Regions from separate parts of the Sporomusa aerivorans genome, predicted to be linked through region 3. Evidence: riboswitches for the same ligand, from Rfam matches in the RefSeq annotation. Region 3 holds a riboswitch; each other region holds the start of a gene.

Region 1 (7,165 bases), 730 kb from region 3:
TAATGCGTTAGCAAGTGTCAACATTGCTATGCCTTTTTTCAGCGTAATGATTGCAGTTGGTGTAATCATCGGTATTGGCGCACAAAGTTTCATAGGGCGGAAGTTAGGTGAAGGAGATATAAAAGAGGCGGGAGACGCCTTTAAAACATCTCTTTTCTCAGTAGGTGCCATATCGCTTATACTCTCGGTAATTGCCGTTGGTTTTACTGAACAGATGGCTGTTTTCCTGGGTGCCAATAAACAACTGTTGGTACTGGTAACAACGTATATTAGCTGGACAGGTATATTCCTGCCATTTTTAGGAATCATGTTTGTTTTGGACTATGTGTTAAAAATCCTGGGGAAGCCTGTATATTCCATGCAGATTCTAGTGGTCGCCGTTATAAGTCATATGATGCTTAACTACTTGTTGATTGCACGGCTCGGACTGGGGATTAAAGGGGCTGCGTTGACTGCAGGATTAGGTTATAGTATTGCTTTTGTTATGGCGGTACTTCCTTTTATAACGGGCAAAACAACTTTAAAATTGTCTGAAGGCAGTTTTAAAAAAACGCTGGCATGCAAGATTATCTATAATGGTTCATCGGAAGGCCTAGCCGAGATCGGCACAGGTGTTACGGCATTCTTATTTAATATTACGCTTATGCGTTATGTAGGCGAAGTCGGCGTAGCTGCCTTCACAGCTATTAGCTATTTGTCTTTTATCGGGAATAATATTCTGATAGGATTATCAGATGGCGTTGGCGCCATTATTAGTTATAATTATGGCAGTGGCAAAATGGAGCGGGTGAAAAAAGTATTGCAGCTTGCTGGTTTCTCAGCCTTCGTTATCGGTGTAGGACTTTTCATAGCTATTTCTGCCTTTGCCAGAGAAATAATCGTGATATTTTTAGATGTGCATAATGATACTGTTCTTGACTTTGCTGAATACGGCGCCAAACTATATGCTTCAGCCTTTATAGTAAATGGATTGAATATCGTTGCATCAGGTTATTTTACTGCTATTTGCAAACCACAAAGCGCGGTCTTGATTGCATTGAGCAAAGGCATAGTTTGGATAGGGGCGGGTATTGTCATATTACCGGAATTATTCGGTATAAGAGGCATATGGCTAACTGTACCTGTTGCTGAGATGCTAACATTACTATTATCTGCAGCATTGCTGTATAACCATTATAAGTACCAAAGTCGGCGGGTTCCCCCCCAATTTGAACAGTGAAATTATGAGGCGTGAAGTTGGCGCAAACTGCATATGAATTACGATAAAAACAGGGAACCATAATTCAGGGTAGAATTATGGTTCCCTGTTTGCTAATACCAACCAGTTCCTTAGCGGTATCGGAAAACAGTGTCCCTGTCCCCCTGTTTCCACAGGGGGATTATTCCGGCATGCGATCGAGAATATAGGGAACAACCTCGTCAGGTGAAATGTTCAATGCTGTCGCAAATTCTTCATTTAATTGCTTTTCAGCACTGTTCATAATACCTTCCTCTGTCTTGGTTAATTTTTTATTGACGGCGGATTTCGCTTTTTTATCTAAATATAGCGTCTTAATAATTTTTATCCATTCTTCGGTCTTGCCTGTTTTAAGCGCGGCCCGAAATTGCTCGCTGCGCTGTTTCTCATTGTCTACTAAAACGGGTTCTATCTCGGGCATCATGGCTATCAATGCTAAAATCTCATCTTTTGAAATGATTGGTCTCATCGCAGCATTGGAATTATTCACGGGAGTCTTAATGGTCACATTAGTGTTGTAAACAGGCTGTAACACATAGTATTCAGTTTCAGTTTCATTACTGCTGCTAAACTTATCTTTTATAATATCTGTAATCCGGCATACTCCCGTTGCGCCGTATACAACATGATCATTTATTTTGAACGTAATTAGACCCCCTTTGCGTTGAATATATTCAACATAGTGTGGCTTGTTTTCATAAGAAATATTTATCCGATGACTAAGCTTCAGATGGGGTTAAAACTCCACTTGAAGCTTAGTCTGCTTTATTGCGTGGGCAGTCCCGGATAGTCGCTGTGTAGGTCCTGAGTTTATCATTCGTAAAAAAAAATTTTGTACTTAACAGGTAAATCATTACATATATGGAATATTAATAATGTTTGCGTACAACAGGGATTTTTGGAGGTTTTACATAATGTAGCCATATAGTCAATAATATAAAGCAATCATACGAGGAGTGTCGTAATATGCGTAGATTAATTTATTTAGTAGTAGTCATTAACTTTTTGCTGATTTTCACGCCGGGACAGTATTGTTATGCAGCTGATTCCAAGCTTGAGCTGGATTGGGACTACCTGACTACAAGCAACAATGACCGCGATCTGGATACGGTATCGCTGCATATACTAGAGAAAATTTCTGAGAAAAAAAATAAGTCCATATACCGGGGGATTACAATCACTCGACCGATTGGAAACGTAACTCTTGAAAACCAGACACACTCTCAAGAAAGCTCCGCAGTCGGTATCGGACCAATATACATGATTCGCACTGAAAAACATTATTCTGGCAAGCTATTGGCAGCATTAGATATAAGCGGCGGAGTTATTTTATACGATAAACCATTTCCGGCAGGAGGAAGATATTATAATTTTATGTGGCGGGTCGGGCCTAAACTTATTTATAAATTCAATGACAGCTCTTCAGTAAATGTAGGATATACGCTAATGCATGTTTCTAACGGTTTTAGAACTCATAATCCCGGGTATGATACCCGCGGCGTTTCAGTGGGGTTTGTATCAAATTTTTAACCCGGTAGAAGTTGTGAGTCCCTGTGTTTCATTTCCCCAAGCCTGCGTTCTTAGAAATAGACCGGCAATCATCCATAATGATGATTGCCGGTTTGCGCTTTGGTAAATGACCATCAGTAATATGCGATTTATTCTTAGAAATTCCTGCACACAACCTTTACAGCGGAATTCTACTATATATAAGGGCATTGATCAATTTGCTGACTACGTGCAAAATCCTGCATCACAGTAATTCAACAGGATCTTTGTATTTAAACGGTAAATATAAGGTTAATAGGCCCTTAGTGTTACAGGACAGCGATAGGCTAACAGGAAGAATAACAGAACGATTTTATTAGCTTGAGGTAATATCATGGTCAAAAAATTTGCTAAATCCAAATTAGTAACGCCAAATCTGCCTCCCGAATTACCCTTGACGTATAAGAACGGGTTTCACGACGAAGACTGCCTGGAACTCAGCCTTATACAAGACTGTACATTAGAGGTTCAGACTGCTGAAAACGTTGCTATTAACCAGGTTTTATTTAAAAATGTTGTTTTTAATTCCGTTCATTGGCCCTCCGTCAACCTAACCGACACTATCTTTGAACAATGTGATCTCTCCAATGTGGATTTCAGTCAATGTTTTATGGACCGTGTCCGGTTAACCAACTGCAAGCTGGTTGGTATTGACCTGACCGAGGCATCTTTGAGAAATGTTGCTATTGATAACTGCAATGCCGCTTATTCCGTGCTGCGTTACACCAATTGTAAGAAAGTCAGCCTTCAAAACTCTTCTTTTACTGAGTCTGACTTTTACTCCGCCACATTAACTGACGTAAGCTTCTCACATTGCAATCTTGATAAAGTCCAATTTTCAGGCGTTAAACTTGCAGGAATCGATCTTAGCACCTGTCAGTTTTATCAGCTGGGCCTAACCACAGATAACCTTCGCGGTTGTATAATCGCTCCCGCACAGGCAATTGCTCTTGTTAATATATTTGGGGTGGTTATAAAGGAGTAGGAGATAGAACACACTTTCTATTAACTAAAGTAAAATTTTACTGCTAGAGGTGAGCCGGAGAACGGTATCGCTGATTGACTTTTGCCAATAAGTTTGCTATACTAGCAAAAAAAAATTGCATATTGGACGAAACAGGTGCCCGCAAGGGCTTAATAGGGAAGAACGGTGCAATACCGGCGCGGTCCCGCCACTGTAATGGGGAGCGAACCCAAAATATGCCACTGAGACGAAGCGTCTTGGGAAGGCTTGGGCGAGCGAAGAACCAGAGCCAGGAGAACTGCCTGCTTTGTGAATGCCTTTTACACCTACGAGTGATAGGGAGGGGTTTATTTGGTTTGTGCTTATAATGAGTAACGCCATTCTTTCTGATTGCCTGGGAAGAATGGCGTTTTTTGCTGCGGAATTATCTTAATGCGAGGAATGAAAAAGGGGATGCCAATGAGTACAAAGAGTAAAAAAAATAAAAAGAATATATTAGGAAAAATGATCTATTCAGTAATTATGCTGGGGATAAGCTGTTCTTCCATACCGGTATTTGCTGCGGAGGAAAGTGAATTTTCCCTTGAACAAGTAATTGTAACTGCACAGCGTTATGAGAAACGCGATGTAGATGTAGCGGCTTCTACCGAAATTTTAACTGAGAAGGACTTGCAAAATACTGGCGCCAGTAATTTATACGACGCGTTGAAGTTTTCGACCGGCATCGAAATGCAGCAATATGGTACGGCAGGTTCGTCCCTAGGCAACATGTACAGCAAAATTGTTATCAGAGGAGCCGCCGGCGGCACGCTGGTACTGCTGAACGGAGTGCCGCTTAATGTTCGCGCCACCTATGACTTAACCGATATTCCTGTTGAAAACGTCGAACGGGTAGAGATTGTCAGAGGCGGCGGCTCGGTTCTGTACGGCAGTGAGGCAACCGGCGGTGTCATCAACATCATTACCAAGAAAAAGCGCGATAATTATTTTAAGACCGGCTGGGGCAATTATGGACAGCAAGAGCATACCCTTGGTTTACAAGCCGGTAATTTGGGTATCGGCTATCAATATTCGGAATGGGGTACTCGTAAGAAGGTCGCTACTGATGGAACGAAGTGGGTCGGCCCCGAGAATAATAATCTAAGCCTAACTTATTCATTTAGTGATAAGTTAGACTTAGCGGTTAATCATATTGAATCAGAATATCGCTATATTACAAGCAAAGCGGATACAAAACAGAATGTTGACAGAAATAATATGCAGTTAACTTATCGGGATGATCATTTCCAAACAACGGCTTATTATGTAGACCGGACACGTGAAAAAGACGCATTAACTTTCTCGGGCAATAAACGTGCGGTTGATGAGGAAAAGAACAGAAACTACGGGCTTGATCTGCAAAAAGACTGGGGGTTAGACAGTGGTAAAGTCTTATTTGGCGGTTCCTTTAAGCGGGAGGAATATACCCCGTATAAGGAGTCAAAACAGACTAGAAACAACTTTTCCGCTTATACCCAGTATGAAAAGCAGGTCAGTGATCTGAATACGCTGATCTTAAGCGCGCGCGAGTCCTGGACAACCGGAGCGCCCGGTGATTATAACAACACCAACTTCAGCGGCCAGATGCAGTTTGTTCATAAGCTGGCTGAAGACGAGAATCTGTATGCCAGTGTGGGGCAATCTTATAAAATGCCGGATTTGCATCAGATGTACAAAACGGAGCCCGGCGCCGACTTGAAGCCGCAGACAGGCACACACTACGAACTGGGTTGGAAGAAAGATGCTGGCGACCATAAGTGGCGTGTTGCGTTGTTCCATTATGGTATTGACGACAATATCACGGCTACATATACGGGCACGCCCGGAGAATTTACCTATAAAAACGAAAATTTAAAAAATACCGGTGTCGAGCTGGAATGCACAATTAAAGCAGCAGGCAGTCCCTTTGGTTACAACTATGCCGTCAGCTACGGCAATCCCAAAACCGAATCCATCAATAAAGGCGTTTCATCCGGATGGCAGCGAGATTACTCACGCTGGCAGCTTAAAGGCGGCGTAACGTATCAGCAGGACAAGCTGAGCGCTGCCCTAAATGCTTCTTATATGGCAGAGCGGGTACTGAGCGGCATTGATACCAAACCGTATTTAGTTACAAATTTAAACGTAAATTATGCGATGACAAAGAACCAGAGTCTTTTCCTAACGGTGAACAACTTGCTTGACAGGGATGATATCTCCTACCGGTCGACTTCTAACGCTTACTATTTCACACCGGCCAACTACATGATGGGGTACAAAATGACATTTTAACAGGTGGCTTGTATTTGTCGACAGCTGTTCCTTTATTGCCTTTAAGCGGGTTGGATTAGCAAGTGCGGGCCTCCCTTGCTGTGTTAATCTGTGAGATACTGATGAAAGCGTTCAAAAAACTGCGGGCAGGCGCGGCAGGGATGCCCGGCGGAATAAGCCGGTATCAATCGGTTTTTAAAGCCGGGCATAATCCACTGTAATAATAGAGATCATCTTTCTGCGTAAATATCAGCCGGTAATATTGACAATAAGACAACTCCTTATCATAGTGGATGCACATTTCGCAGTCCTGAATCAGAACTCCCTGCTCCCTGGCCAGCCGCGCAATACGAAACTGGCCGCCTAGCAAAAAATTCAACCGGCTTATATTAAAAAGATCCGTATGCTTTGCAAGAACAGGATACTTTTGCTCAAGCAATAACTCAATATCACTTAAAACCAAATCGAGGACGGCATCAGGGTCCCAAAATGCCTGGGCATCAGTACCCTCGGCTAATTGATTTGTTGCCGCGATTTCCTCGTCCAATTCTTTTTTTGCCGAATTCCTCATCGTTCAATTCCTTATCATTTTTCTTTACAGACTATTTGTCTGCTGCCTTTTAATATACCAATAGACTGTTGAAAGTGCAATCCTGCGGCCTGCGCTTTATTTTACACCGGAAATATGGGATACCAATAAAGAACTGTCCGGCTTTATTAGTTAAAGACTGTCTGTGCATTGCAGGATAGTCGTTCTGGTTATTTAACCTTAACCAGACAAGCGAGGTTTGGAAGAAAAGGTGGATAGGGGTGCCGGGAGGCACTCTTATAACCTCAAGCTTAAGCAAAGAAATAACAGCGATATCCACAGGCTTACGTGTGATATCGCTGTTATTTTTGAAATAAAAAACCTGGGGTGCAGGGCGGGGAATAAGATCAATCCTCCTGGCTCTCTCCCTCTTCTCTTTTACGAGCTAGTCGGAGGATCTCGTTAACATTCCTATCTATTTCGCCGATTTGATTTTCCAATCTTTCCAGTCGTTTTTTAAATGCGCTAATGACATCACGAGTTTCTTCAGACACATTTGACACCTCCTGTTTTTACATAATATGTTTTATAATGTAGT
Region 2 (7,165 bases), 1.7 Mb from region 3:
CCAGCCGCGGCAGGTAACCGGAGTCTTCCATAATGGACAGCGCCAGGTAGAAACCTACCACCAGCGGCAGCAATAGCCCGAGAATATAGGTGACCGTCATAGTTAAAAGGCCGAATTCCCCGATCAGGATGGTCCCAAGCACAGATTCTTCACTAATATATTGTCCGATCAACCCCCGCACTGCCGGCTCATAGAGGCCCTGCATCACGGTTTCTTCGGTAAAACCAACAATATCCTGGGCGACAACTACCCCGATTAGATAGTACATGGCATACAGCACTGCAGCAAAAATCGGAATACCTGTCCAGGGTCTGAGCATATATCGTCCCAGTTTGGTGCCAAAACTGGCGCCTTCCTCAGTCTGGCTTACTACATGATTAACAATGTCATTTACCCGGTGCCGCCGGGCATAATAGATTTCTTCCCGCATGTCGCCGGCAGGTACGCCGTGACGTTCAGCGATATGCGGATCACCTTCCAGTACCAGCAGGGCTTCCCCCCAGGAACCAATCCGGTTAAGCATGCCCTGCAAGTGACTCTTAAGGTCTACAGGAATAATACCTGTACGGGCTTCGTACAAGCGTTTTTTTACCTCGTCAACTCCCTGGCTCTTTACTGCCACCGTAGATATCACCGATACACCTAAGAGATGCTCCAGTAAATCAATATCGATCTTAAGCCCCTGATCGGCGGCTTCGTCCATCATATTAACGGCAACAATGGTAGGAATACCTGTATCAATGACCTGCAAGGTCAAAAATAAATCGCGTTCCAGATGAACAGCATCCACTACGTTCAGTATTAAATCAGCCGAGAGGATGACATCCCTGGCTACCTTTTCTTCATCATTAAATGAGGAAATTCCATATACGCCGGGAGTATCTATTACTACATCCTTATTAAAGCGTCCGTGTGATATATCTACGGTTGTACCCGGAAAATTAGACACATCCACATACATACCGGTTAATGCATTAAAAAAAACAGACTTGCCGACATTCGGGTTGCCTACGAGAACGATTTTTTTCGCACCTTCAGGAATGTCTATATGACTTAAATTATCATGACAGTGACTCATTTTCTCCTCCAATGACTTACGGCAGTCCCACCCGGACTGCAAACCTTACTATATATAGTTTTTAATCACTCAGGCCGGCTTTACTTCAATACTCTCAGCCAAACGCCGGCCGATAGCGATCTCCTGCTTGCCTCTGCCAACAACCACAGGACCTGCCGGCAGCTTCTCATAACACTCTACTTCAGCGCCTTCGGAAATGCCAAAACGGATTGCTTGTGCCCGGACAGTCGGGTTGGGAATAGCAGCGATCAACAGCCGTTGACCTCGTTTTGCTTGAGCCAGTGTCATAACTGTTTCCTCCAATAGTGATAATCATTATCAATAGTTATGTAAAAAATAATTGCCAACAATATTGTTATATAACTGACAATTATTATCAATTTCATTATATGGTTTTAATCATAAGTTGTCAAGTAGGATTTGATTTTTACGAGCCGGCAAATACTTCCGGGTATAGCATTTTAGCCAACTGTTCCACACTGTCGGCCAACCGGAAAGTCGGGCTGGATACCTGCTTTTCATCCACAATATAAATTTTTCCTTCCCGCACAGCCTTGATCTTGTCAAAGCCCGGACGCTGCCTGATAATATCCGGCGTTATCCCCGGGTTCATAGGACCGCGCTGCGCCAGAAAAACATCGATGTCCTCCGCTTTCATCAGCAAGCGTTCGCTGCCGTAGGCGGCAATGCTGCTGGCCGCTTTTAACGGCTGAGCATCGGCCGCTATATTGCTGCCGCCGGCCAGCTTAAGCACCGTACCCGGCATACTGTCGACAGTAATGGTCCGGTATTCGGTAGCCGTTGCTTCAAAATACACTCGTTTCTTAGCCTGTACCTTGGCAATATGTTCAGCCACCGTCTTGAGCTTATTATGGAAAGCCGCTAACTTGTCGGCAGCCTGCTGTTCCCGGCCGGTCAGTACCGCCAGCTTCTGAATATAACTGTCAAATTCCTCAAATTTCTCGGGATAGAGACAGACAACCTTGATATTGGCCTGCTCAAGTGTTTTGACGAAATCAGGATTGCTTTGTTTGACAAAGGGCCTGATGACAACTAGATCAGGCTGGGCCGCCAGGACCTTTTCCGGGTCGGCGCGATAGTCGAAAGCGGGTTTATTCTTAGCTGCCGGCTCGGTTTCCGTGGTACTGACACCGATGATTTCAGCCTCCAGCCCCAATGCCAAAAGATTTTCGGTATGAGCTGAATACAGCGAAATGATACGCTTGGCAGGTGCTTTAAGGACAATGGTCTGATTTAAGTCATCGGTTATTCTTATCGTCCCGTCACCAGTGCCAGCGACTCGGTTTGCTGGCGCCGCACTCAGCGGCAAAGACTAACGCCAATAGAACAAAAATCACAACCATCCATAGTTTGCTTTTCATTGACTAATCCCCCATTAAATATATATGACAGCCAATAAAGATTTTCAAACAGGGTGCTGGTAACAGCGTAGATTAAGCACCAGCGGCGAAGCGTTACCAACTCCCTGTCTGGACAATAATCCTTTATTGGATTTTCTATCGAGGCAGGAGCAACTCTTGTTCTTATATGTCGGCAAGCACAGCAAGTCCTGTCTCACCGGCCCGGACAACCCGAATGTTGAAAATTTCCCGGATAAGCTCCGGCGCGAGCACAGCAGGCGCCTTGCCGTACTGTACCAGCCGCCCTGCTTTTAAAACCGCAGCGTCGGAACAAAAGGCGCTTACCAGGTTCAGGTCATGGATAATGGCCACAACCGTCAATCCCTGACTGGCGCAAAGTTCCCTTAAAAGGTTGAGACACTTAATGCTGTAATAAATATCCATATTGGAAAACGACTCGTCCAAGAATAAAATCTCGGGTTTTTGCGCCAGCGCTTTGGCAAAAAGCACCCGCTGGCGCTCGCCGCCGCTGAGTTCGGTAACCAGCCGGCCGGCAAAATCCAGTGTGTCTGTAAGACGCATGGCATTTTCAATGATGGTCAGGTCCTCGTCGGTAAGGCCAGAGAGCCTTGATTTAAACGGTGTCCGTCCCATACTTACTATCTCCAGGCAGGTATAGGGAAAGCGTATATCCATATTTTGCGGTACAATAGCAATATGGCGGGCCAGTTCTTCAATCCGATAAGAACCGATATCCCGCCCTTTTAGCATTATTGTTCCGGCTGCAGCCGGTAACTGTCCGGTGATAATATTTAGCAGTGTTGTTTTGCCTGAACCGTTTGGTCCGACGATGCCACTGAAACTGCCTTGCCTGATCTCGAGATTGATATCTCTGAGAACCTCTTTGGCCGCATAATTAAAACTAACATTTTCAATTTTTATCATAGTAACGCTCCTATTGCAGCGTCTTGTTGCGCATCCTGAATATATAAACAAAAAAGGGACCGCCCAAAAGGGTTGTCAATACACCGACCGGAATTTCGATATTGCCGACTGAACGGCCAAAGGTATCGGCGGTAAGTAAAAGAATGCCGCCGGTAAGCCCTGAGAGGGGGATAAGCGCCTTATTATCCGATCCGGTCAGCATCCTGACCATATGAGGTACAATAAGACCGACAAAACCAATAATGCCGCCAATGGCCACACATACCGCCGTAATCAGCGCCCCAGCCGCCAAAAGAATTGTCCGTAGGCGGGAAGCGTTAATCCCCAGGCTGCGGGCCTCCCGGTCACCCAGAGAAACAATATTAAGGTCTTCGGCATAATAATAGCACAGACAACAGGCAAATAAAATCAGCGGCCAGCCGTAGAGGACATGCTCCCAGCTTTTAGCGGCCAGACTGCCAATGAGCCAGGATACAATGGCTGAGACCTGTTCACCGGCCAGACTTTTGACCATACTGATAGCGGCCGATAAAATACTGCTGACAATAATCCCGGCAATCACCAGATTGGCCGAAGAAACATAGCCGCCTACCCGGGCCATGGACATGACGACAAGAAGAGTAGCTACCGCGCCGCCAAAAGCAAACACCGTAACCGGCAGGCCTCCCTGCGTAAAAATATTCAAATAGATAGCCACACTGGCGCCAAAAGCCGCACCGGTAGATACTCCCATGGTGTAGGAATCAGCCAGCGGATTCATTAACAGCGCCTGAAACACCACACCGGCCACAGCCAGACCGCCGCCGACGGCAACGGCCGCTAAAATGCGCGGCAGCCGAATATCCCAGATAATAGCCGTCTTGGCTGCGCCAATATGGCTGTAGGCGTCAGAGCTGCCCGATATTTTACCGTAAATAACAGAGGCCACATCAATCATACTGATATCAGCACGTCCAAAACCAACAGCGGCCAAAGTAAACAGCGCCATAGCCGCCAGCAGTATCCCCCCCGCCAGGCGGGTTTTGGAGCGCTGACGGCTAAGGAGCGCCGTTAATGTACTACTCATGCCAATGCGTGTTTACTCACTTTGGAGCGTTTTGTCAGAATGGTTGACAGATAATTCACCTTTTGTGTGCCGGCGGCTGCCAGGTCATGGACAATTTCCTCGCCTTCCAGACCGCATTTGGAAACCATCACGGCATTTTCCACCATGCCGTGTTTATGCAGTTTTTCAACAATGTCTGTATAGTTCTTATATACCTTCATAAGCACAACATTATCGGAAACTTCCAGCACCTTTTCCAACCGTTCATCATCAATAGTGGCCGGAACAATGCTTAAGATGTCGCCGCCTTCTGCCAACGGCACACCTAGGCGGTTGCCGATTGCCGAAAAAGAATTAACGCCGGGAATGTTAACAATTTGATGACCGGAAGCCTCAAGCAGCCGGTAAACATACATGTAGGTACTGTACAGCATGGGATCACCCAGTGTAAGAAAAGCCACTTTTTTACCACTGTCCAATAACTTCAGGATAGTGGTTTTATTATTGACCCAGGCATCTGACAATGCCTGCGCGTTATAGTTCATCGGGAATACCAGTTCCAAAATCTCGGTGCCTTCCTGCAGATACGGCCTGGCAATGGACAAAGCTGTACTCTCGTCCTTTTTTTCGGTACGGGGAGCAATAACCACATCTGCCGACTTTATTGCATTAATAGCTTTCAAAGTGAGTAATTCGGGGTCGCCAGGCCCTACACCAACGCCGTAAAAAATCCCTGCCATAATCTAAAACAACTCCTTAAAATAAATAAATCCCTGTCACCGTAACGGTATGACAGAGAATTTTGCCCAAGCTAACGCGCAAACCCCCTCCCCATCGCTCGTGGGTGAAAAACGGTGATTGTCAAACAGGCAGATCTTCTGACTTAGGTTCATAGCCAAACTGCGCCTTCCCAAAATAGTACACTATTTCAGTGGCTTGTTGCAGTTGGCTCCCCATCACAGCGGCGGGACCGTGCCGGATTTAAACCGGCTTCCCTATTAAGCCCAATCGGGCACCTGTTCCATGTTTAGTTACTTAGATTGTATGATTAACTTTACGAAAAGTCAAGAAAATTATAGTTTACCGCTAATACCCCTGGAAGCCGCTGCTTTTCCAGGTTTTTCCGACGCTTTCCTGGCATAGTTATAGTGCAGTTCCGCCCAGCTTATTCTCAGCCGCAATAATCCACTATGATAGCACAAAAAACCACATAGGAAACAGGGCCCTTAGTCAAAAATATAGTATCATATATCCTTTTATAACTTTCCGATGAGGGTAATCCCTTTTTGGAAGACTAAGCTTACTTTTAGGAGAGGATTATTATGTGGCTTGGTAAAGTCGTCGGCACGGTTGTCGCTCCAACGAAAAATGATACCCTTATCGGCAGCAAGCTGCTCATCGTACAGCCCTTGAATCTGGATGGCATGAATACAATTAGTTTACAAGTGGCCGTTGATACTGTAGGAGCGGGCAACGGCGAAACCGTGCTGGTACTGACAGGCAGCTCGGCCCGCAGAATTATGCAAAACGAAGACAGCGCCGTGGATGCTGCCATAGTCGGTATTGTTGAACACATCGAACTGGAGGGTATTTCCAAATCACAATACTGGGTCAATAAGGTATAGGCCGCCGCTATGCTGACAACCTACCGCAGCAGCGCTACAGGCTTAGAGGAAGTTCCCTTTGACCCTTCAGTCTTAAAGGGCGCCTGGCTGAAAGCCGCCCAGCCTTCGAACGGGGAATTTGCTTTGATCTCATCGACCACGGCGATCCCGGATAAGCTATTGCGCTATGCTTTTGAAGAAGACAGCTGTCCGCGTGTTTTACTCCATGACCGGTGTGTGCTTATTATCATTAACATACCGTTAGCTCGCAGTGCCGATCAGTACGATACAATTCCACTCAGCATCATTTTAGCACCGGAATTAACCATCACAATAAGCCTGGAACCTTCCACGCTTATTCCTGACAATGTCGGCCCCGAATTCGACACCCGCAAGTGTTCCCGGTTCTTTTTCCAGATACTTTATCAGGCAGGCAATGCTTTTTTGCGGCATATTCACTCCATTCGGCAGCGCACTGATGAAATTGAAGTGCATTTACGCAAATCCACCACCAACAGAGAAGTCTTCCAGTTGCTCAATCTGGAGAAAGGCCTGACTTATTTTACAGCAGCTTTACGGGCTAACGTTATCGTGCTGGAAAGCATTCTCCGGCTGCGCTCCAATCCGCAGATGCGTCATCTCCTGCCAATGGACGAAGCCGATGAGGATATTGTTGAAAACGTCATTATTGAAAACCGCCGGGCACTCGAGCTAGTACAAACCTACAGCGATATTTTAAGCAGTATGATGGATGCATTTTCTTCGGTCATTTCCAACAACTTAAACTATATTATGAAATTTTTGGCGGCGGTAACTATCCTGTTATCTATTCCAACCATGATCTCCAGCTTCTGGAGCATGAGCCTCATCGTGCCGCTTCAGGGCACGGAAACAGGCTTCTGGACAGTGGTTCTGCTGTGCATCTCTGCCAGCAGCGTGGCCGGCCTGGTATTACGGAAAAAAGGCATGTTATAAAAGACCAAACCCGCGACCGGGATTGCACATCCTGTCACGGGTTTCCTTGTTCTCACTTAGGCGCACTTTCTCTATCTGGGCTTCATCTTAACCTGATGGATGATTTCGCCGAAAGTGCCATGGGCACTCTCCATTACGGTCTCCGACAAAGTTGGGT
Region 3 (7,165 bases):
GGCCTTATTTACAGCGATTAAATCAGCCAGCTCCATAATGCCTTTTTTCATGCCCTGAAGTTCGTCTCCCGCCCCGGTCAATACAATCAGCAGGAAACAGTCAACCATTGAACGGACGGTTACTTCACTTTGTCCGACACCAACGGTCTCCACCAGAATGATATCATAGCCGGCCGCTTCACACAGCAGCATAGTTTCCCTGCTTTTGCGGGCTACACCGCCCAAGGTGCCGCTGGAAGGCGATGGGCGGATAAAAGCGTTAGACAGCCGTGAAAGTTGTTCCATGCGTGTCTTGTCACCCAGAATGCTCCCCTTGGTAACGGTGCTGCTGGGGTCTACAGCCAGTACCGCGACCTTGTGCCCTGCTTCGCACAGCCGGCAGCCCAGCGCTTCAATGAAGGTGCTCTTGCCCGCTCCGGGAACACCGGTAATGCCGATGCGCATAGCATTGCCGGTATAGGGCAGCAGTTCCTGCAGCAGCGACTGCCCCATGTCCACATGCCGGGGATGGTTGCTTTCCACCAGCGTGATGGCTCTTGCCAGAATTCCCCGGTCACCGGCCAGGATACCACGCTGATAATCCGGAACCTCCAGCCTGGGCGGCCGCGCCGCCGGTGCGGCGGGCAAAGCCCAGCCGCCCGGTCCGCGCATGCCGTCATGCGTGGTAGCAACTCCCTCCATTACTTTGCTGGCAAAACCTTTCTCGTCGCCGCTGGCCCATTCGGGAAGCCGCTTACCCTGCTGCCCGGTCATTGCACGCTCTGTTCCTGCTGCATCAGCACTTCCAGAATGCGCTGCGCCGCTACCGGGATAACCGTTCCCGGCCCAAAGATGGCAGCTGCCCCGTGCGCCCGCAAATAATCATAGTCCTGAGCCGGAATGACCCCGCCGGCCACAACCAGAATATCGCTCCGCCCGCGTTTCTGTAGTTCTTCCACCAGTTGCGGCAGCAGTGTTTTGTGGCCGGCTGCCAGCGAGCTCATCCCCACCACATGCACATCATTATCCACTGCCTGCTGGGCAGTTTCTTCCGGTGTCTGGAACAAAGGTCCGATATCCACGTCAAAGCCCATATCGGCAAAAGCGGTAGACACCACTTTGGCGCCGCGGTCATGGCCATCCTGTCCCATTTTGGCGATCAGGATGCGCGGCCGGCGTCCTTCCAGTTCTTCGAATTCATCAGCCATCTTGCGAACCGCTTCAATTTCCTGTTCATCACTGAACTCACTGCTGTATACGCCGGAAATGGAACGGATAATAGCCTTGTGACGGCCTGCCACCTTTTCCACCGCATACGAGATTTCACCAAGACTGGCCCTGACCCGGGTCGCTTTAACCGCCAGGTCCAGCACATTCCCCTCGCCTTTTGCCATAGCATTGGTAATGGCCTCCAGCGCCGATTGCACAGCGTCTTCATTCCGGTTGGCTTTCAATTCTTCCAGCCGGCGAAGCTGGGCCTGACGCACCGCAGTATTGTCAACTTCGAGTATTTCCAGCGGATCTTCTTTGGCAAGGCGGAACCGGTTAACACCGACAATGGTCTCCTTGGTGGAATCAATTTGCGCCTGCCGCCTGGCGGCCGCTTCCTCAATCCGCATTTTGGGAAGTCCGGTATCAATAGCTTTCGCCATCCCCCCCAGGACTTCCACTTCCTGAATGTGAGCCCAGGCTTTATTAACCAGTTCCCGTGTCAGCGCCTCCACATAGTAAGAGCCGCCCCACGGATCGATAACCTTGCAAATATAAGTCTCGTCCTGCAGATACAACTGGGTATTACGCGCAATACGGGCCGAGAAGTCGGTAGGCAGCGCGATGGCTTCGTCCAGCGCGTTGGTATGCAGTGACTGGGTATGCCCCAGCGAGGCAGCCAGCGCTTCAATGCAAGTCCGGACAACATTATTGAACGGATCCTGTTCAGTCAGACTCCAGCCGGAAGTCTGGGAATGGGTACGCAGCGCCATCGATTTATTGTTTTTGGGATTAAATTGCTTGATAAGTTTGGCCCATAATAAACGTCCGGCCCGCATTTTGGCTACTTCCATGAAATAGTTCTTGCCGATAGCCCAGAAGAAGGCAAACCGCGGTGCAAACGCATCAATATCCAGTCCCGCTTTCAGACCGGTCTTGACATACTCCAGGCCGTCGGCCAGCGTATACCCCAGTTCGATATCGGCGGTAGCCCCGGCTTCCTGCATGTGATAGCCGGAAATACTAATACTGTTGAACTTGGGCATATTTTGTGAAGTATAGGCGAAAATATCGCCGATAATGCGCATAGACGGTTCGGGCGGATAAATATAGGTATTACGAACCATAAACTCTTTCAAAATATCATTTTGAATAGTGCCGGTAAGTACTTCGGCCTTCACTCCCTGCTCTTGTGCAGCTACAATATAGAAAGCCATTATCGGCAGCACCGCACCGTTCATAGTCATGGACACTGACATTTTGTCCAGCGGTATGCCGTCAAAGAGAATCTTCATGTCCAGAATGGAGTCAACAGCCACCCCTGCTTTACCGACATCGCCGACGACACGGGGATGATCCGAGTCATAGCCCCGGTGAGTGGCTAAATCGAAAGCAATGGACAGGCCCTTCTGCCCCATCGCCAGGTTGCGTTTATAGAAGGCGTTACTTTCTTCCGCCGTGGAAAAACCGGCATACTGCCGCACTGTCCACGGCTGGGTAACATACATGTTAGCGTAAGGACCGCGCAAAAACGGCGGGATGCCTGACAGATAGGCAAGATGCTCGACATCGGCCATGTCAGCCGCCGTATACAGCGGCTGAATGTCGATTTGCTCCATTGTCCGGTAAACCAGTTCCTCCACGGTCCTGCCCGTTTCCTTTTCGATCTTGCGGCGCCATTCCTCCCGGCTCACCGGCTGGCAGGCCGACTGAAACTCAATTGACGTAAAGTCCGGTTTTACGCTCATGCCTTCATCCCCTTTCTCTGCTGCAGCCGCAGTAAAATTCCCTGGCAATCCGCCCGGACATGGATGAATTCATCAACGCCCGCTTCCTTATATACCGCCTGCAGATCTTCCGGCGGCAAGCCCGCCAGAATCAGCCAGATACCAGGCGTCTGCTCTTTTATCAGCTTAGCCAGAGGCGGCACCAGCTCGGGATAAGTAGCATCGGTTGAACAAATAACGGCTACGTCCGGCTCAGCCTCCGCTACGGCTGCCGCCGCCGCCTCCACACTGGCAAAACCGTTATTGGTCAGTACACTGAAACCGCCGACCTCAAAAAAGCCCCGGCTGAAATCCGCCCGCGGCTTATGCTGCGGAATAGGTCCCATATTGGCCAGGAAAACGCAGACATTATCCCCTGTTTCTGCAGCAAATTGCGCCGTTGTCTGCCGGATTTTCTCGAACTGTTCGGACACCCTGCACACCTGCAGCCGGGATACTGCCAGCGGCTGTATTTCTTCCGTCCGGAGGGCCGCCGCCAGTTCCCCAACCGAGCTTCCGCTCATAGCTGCGCTGATGGCGGTTTCTACAACGGCAGCTCCAACCGTATGTCTGTTTTGCGCAAGAATTCCCAGTTGCAGCATACGTTCCACAGCATCAGTCAGGTCGCGATAGGTTGCTATCTCTCCCGCCCGTTTCAGCCTGAACTTTTCAGGCTTGCCAGCCGGTGTCTCCAGCAGTTGTTCCGCAAGGTTGGCGTACATATTTGTCCCGACAATAACATCTTTTCGTTTTCCCAGGTTGGCAAATCGTTTCTTAACTGTTTTCTCCGCATACTGCTGCGGCAGCCCGGCCCGCAGCGCATTGAACATGCCGCCCTGCTCCTCAATTTGCCGGAACAAATTCCAGGCTTTGCGCGCCAGCTCCATCGTAATGGTCTCAACGTACCAGGAGCCCCCTGCCGGATCAACCGGCTGCAACAGCGAGCACTCCTGCTGCAGAATGATTTGGGTATTACGGGCAATACGGCGGGAAAATTCATCACCTTGCCGGATTGCTTCATCAAACGGCCCTACATGCAGACTGTCCAAACCGGCCACGACCCCGGCGAACGCTTCCGTTGTCATACGCAGCATATTGACATAAGGGTCGTAAAGGGTTTTGGTAAAACGGGAAGTACGTCCGTGTATTTTGGTGCTGCCGGCTTCCTCACTGCCGCCGAAAGCCTGTGCGGCCTGCTGCCACAAAATCCGCGCCGCCCTTATTTTCGCCAATTCCATGAACATATTCGCGCCTAGCGAAAATGAAAATTGCAGATGTTTGGCGATATCGTTAAATTCAAGGCCTCGTTCCTGTAACGCCCGTACATATTCCACAGCCGTGCTTAAAGCAAAGGCCAGTTCCTGTACGGCATTGGCGCCGGCATCATGGTATGGGCTGCCGTCGGCAAGCAAGGTGCGCACTGCCGGTGCATTTTTTTGCGCCCAGATTGTTGCGCTGGCCATTTCATCGTACAGCGATTCCAAAGCAGCCGGCAGTTCACCCCGAACAGCCAGTATGCCCAGAGGGTCAGCAGCTATAAAACCTTGCCATTCTTTGATTTTTTCGCCATTCCCCCGTCCCAGCGCACCAAATAAAGCCAGTACCGGCAGCGGGCTCACTCCGGTATGCACCAGGACGGGAACTGTAGCTAATGAGACGTCCGCCAGCGCCTGCGACAAATCCTTTAGACAAGACAATGACAAGCCTTTGTTGCCGGCTTCTTCCGGCGCTTCGTCAGGATTATTTCCCAGCAGGGTCGGTGTATCAAGGCAGATATGCACTGCCGTTGTTCCCCGGCTCAGTTCATTCTTTAGATTTTGATTAAAGCTTTCCGTATCAGCTTGCTCGCATTCCTGTGCGATTAGCCAGGGTGAAGTCAGATATCCTCCTGCCAGCCGGCCTCTTAGAAAAGGCTGAGAACCTGGTAAAGAAAGATGCATTGTGCTATCGGCAACATTTTCCGGTCGATAGATTGGCTGCAGGTCAATTTCTTCGTAAGTTTTAGTAATCATTCTGTTGTCGAAGCTTGCTCCCTTAAGCGCCTTCTCCGCTTCCCCTTTCCAGTTCTCATAGGATGTCGCCGGGAATTCACTAAATAGCTTCTCTACAGTATGAGCAGCATTTCCTGTCTTTGTACTTTCTGCCATATCCATATGTCTCCCTTCTGTCAGGCCTGACTGATAACACGTACGCGGGTTACGCCAAAAGCGCTTTTGATCTGCGGCAAAAAATTACGTTCCACAATCGAACGATGCATTTCCCGGTCAGTAACCAGCCATATGACCTGGTCTTGCAACCGTACGGCGACAAGGCTTTCAATATAGGTGGTAAAATCGGACATTCTCATTAACTCTTTCAGTCTAAGCACACCAGTCAGCACTTCGTTGTTGGCAATACGTTCGGAAAGCGGGGTGAACTTCTCGGGCCGCAGCGAATGAGGAACCGGCATTATCAAATCCTGATCCCTGTTTTCCATCGAAGTTAGCTCCCTGTGCATCAACATGTAAAATCCTCCCTACAGTTTTTTATTATATATATAGGGGGCTTGAACCTACTCCCCACCGGCTTTTGTCATAAGCAAGCGTACCGTAGAGTCAGTCTCTGCCTCGTGAATAGCAACACCAACATCTTACTTTTCAGAAGAAATACCTGTTGCAATAAAATACCCCTGCCTGCAGCAAACAGGAAGGGGTGTGGTGATGTCAATGAGAACTCTGCAACTACTGCTAAAAGCAATAGTCGTCAGAAAGATGCCTTGTTCTCATAATCCCCTCCCCATCGCTCGCAGGTCAATCGGTGATTGTTAGACAGGCAGTTCTCCTGGCTCTGGATCATCGCTCGCCCAAACCTTCCCAAGACATTCGTCTCAGTGGCATATCTTGGGTCTGCTCCCCATTACAGTGGCGGGACCGCGCCGGTTTTTCACCGGTCTTCCCTATTAAGCCTGTTAAGGCACCAGTCTCATCAAATATGTAATTGTTTGTTGCAAAATGACGGCGGTCATTCCCAGCCTGCGGCGAAGGCAGACTGTAACCGGGCCATACAAATAAACCCCTTCCTGCGCAGGAAGGGGTATGTACAAACAAAGCTCATCCAAAACTGGTCTTACAACCAGAAAGATGACTCTTTAATCTCCTCCTCATCGCTCGTGAGTAAAACGGTGATTGTTAGTCAGGCAGTTCTCCTGGCTCTGGATCAACACTTACCCAAACCTTCCCAGGACTAATCATCCCAGTGGTATATTCTTGGGTTCGCTCCCCATTACAGTGGCGGGACCGCGCCGGTATTTCACCGGTCTTCCCTATTAAGCCCCGTAGGGCACCTAACTCGCATATTTAGTTTTAACTAAACATCGTTAGTAATTATATCATGTTTATACAGCTACTGTCAATTAACGTTGTGAATACAGTATTTTCGTATACTTCACGGATTGTGAAATATGACATCCCGACTGCCGGAACAACTGCATCCCCCTAGGGACAACGGGACAGGTTCAGTGTCCCGTTTTTAAAGCAGACGCCGGCAGCTCAGCTCTGCCTGTGGCGTCTGTAAGCCCCGGCAAATGGTTTGGCCTGCTAAATTAGAAAGTATACTTGTAGCTTAATGTCCAGTTAAACGGCAGGTCCAGATTCTCATATTTGTTCAGAGAATTATCCCGGTCAAGTATATTGTACAAATTCAGAGCGACCGTCTGGTTACGTTCCGGCTGATACTTAATTAGGGCATTTAGTTGGATACGGTCCGGAATATCACTGATGGCGCCGTTAATTTTGTAATAGCTTTCTTCACGGTCACCAAAAAATACAAAATTGAGGTTAGTCAGCCATTTGTCTTTATTGTAGGTTACCCCGGCGGTAGTTTGTACCCGGCTGTTACATTGTGTCCAGGAACCGCTTTCATTGTTCTCGGGATTGGAATAGCTAAAGCCGATATTATATTTCCAGTTGTCATTAACAAGCCTTACATATTCCAGTTCAACACCGGTGTTGCGGAAATCACCGGTGTTAATCATATATTCACGATCATTATCTTCTTTCCAGATAAATTGGTCTTTTATATCCATATGATAAACCGCCAATTTAACAGACTGGTTTTGGTCGATAATCTTTAACCCGGTCTCATAATTCCAGCCCTGTTGGGGTTTTAATCTGCTAAAATCACCGCCTGGCTGTGAAAAATACTGATTTATCGCCGGCATTTGAAATGACTTG

Evidence for each region. A riboswitch is a leader RNA that binds a small molecule or an ion and turns the genes downstream of it on or off. The one in region 3 is predicted to bind cobalamin.
Region 1: linked by a shared signal. The riboswitch ahead of SATMO3_RS09015 (TonB-dependent receptor plug domain-containing protein) and the one ahead of SATMO3_RS05500 (hypothetical protein) in region 3 are both predicted to bind cobalamin.
Region 2: linked by a shared signal. The riboswitch ahead of cobI (precorrin-2 C(20)-methyltransferase) and the one ahead of SATMO3_RS05500 (hypothetical protein) in region 3 are both predicted to bind cobalamin.

What each region holds. Positions count from the first base shown of each region.
Region 1 is NZ_CP156926.1:1,975,063-1,982,227, forward strand. It holds gene SATMO3_RS08995 (MATE family efflux transporter) at 1-1,219, shown strand, start outside; gene SATMO3_RS09000 (CarD family transcriptional regulator) at 1,380-1,967, opposite strand; gene SATMO3_RS09005 (acyloxyacyl hydrolase) at 2,204-2,767, shown strand; gene SATMO3_RS09010 (pentapeptide repeat-containing protein) at 3,120-3,770, shown strand; cobalamin riboswitch at 3,887-4,070, shown strand; gene SATMO3_RS09015 (TonB-dependent receptor plug domain-containing protein) at 4,209-6,059, shown strand; gene SATMO3_RS09020 (hypothetical protein) at 6,223-6,609, opposite strand; gene SATMO3_RS09025 (hypothetical protein) at 6,975-7,121, opposite strand.
Region 2 is NZ_CP156926.1:6,040,335-6,047,499, forward strand. It holds gene feoB (ferrous iron transport protein B) at 1-1,078, opposite strand, end outside; gene SATMO3_RS28795 (ferrous iron transport protein A) at 1,148-1,366, opposite strand; gene SATMO3_RS28800 (ABC transporter substrate-binding protein) at 1,506-2,408, opposite strand; gene SATMO3_RS28805 (ABC transporter ATP-binding protein) at 2,623-3,384, opposite strand; gene SATMO3_RS28810 (FecCD family ABC transporter permease) at 3,395-4,450, opposite strand; gene cobI (precorrin-2 C(20)-methyltransferase) at 4,447-5,169, opposite strand; cobalamin riboswitch at 5,280-5,464, opposite strand; gene SATMO3_RS28820 (EutN/CcmL family microcompartment protein) at 5,752-6,054, shown strand; gene SATMO3_RS28825 (magnesium transporter CorA family protein) at 6,064-7,008, shown strand; gene lpdA (dihydrolipoyl dehydrogenase) at 7,080-7,165, opposite strand, start outside.
Region 3 is NZ_CP156926.1:1,247,790-1,254,954, reverse strand. It holds gene meaB (methylmalonyl Co-A mutase-associated GTPase MeaB) at 1-753, opposite strand, end outside; gene scpA (methylmalonyl-CoA mutase) at 750-2,936, opposite strand; gene SATMO3_RS05505 (methylmalonyl-CoA mutase family protein) at 2,933-5,101, opposite strand; gene SATMO3_RS05500 (hypothetical protein) at 5,122-5,457, opposite strand; cobalamin riboswitch at 5,747-5,929, opposite strand; cobalamin riboswitch at 6,111-6,295, opposite strand; gene SATMO3_RS05495 (TonB-dependent receptor plug domain-containing protein) at 6,535-7,165, opposite strand, start outside.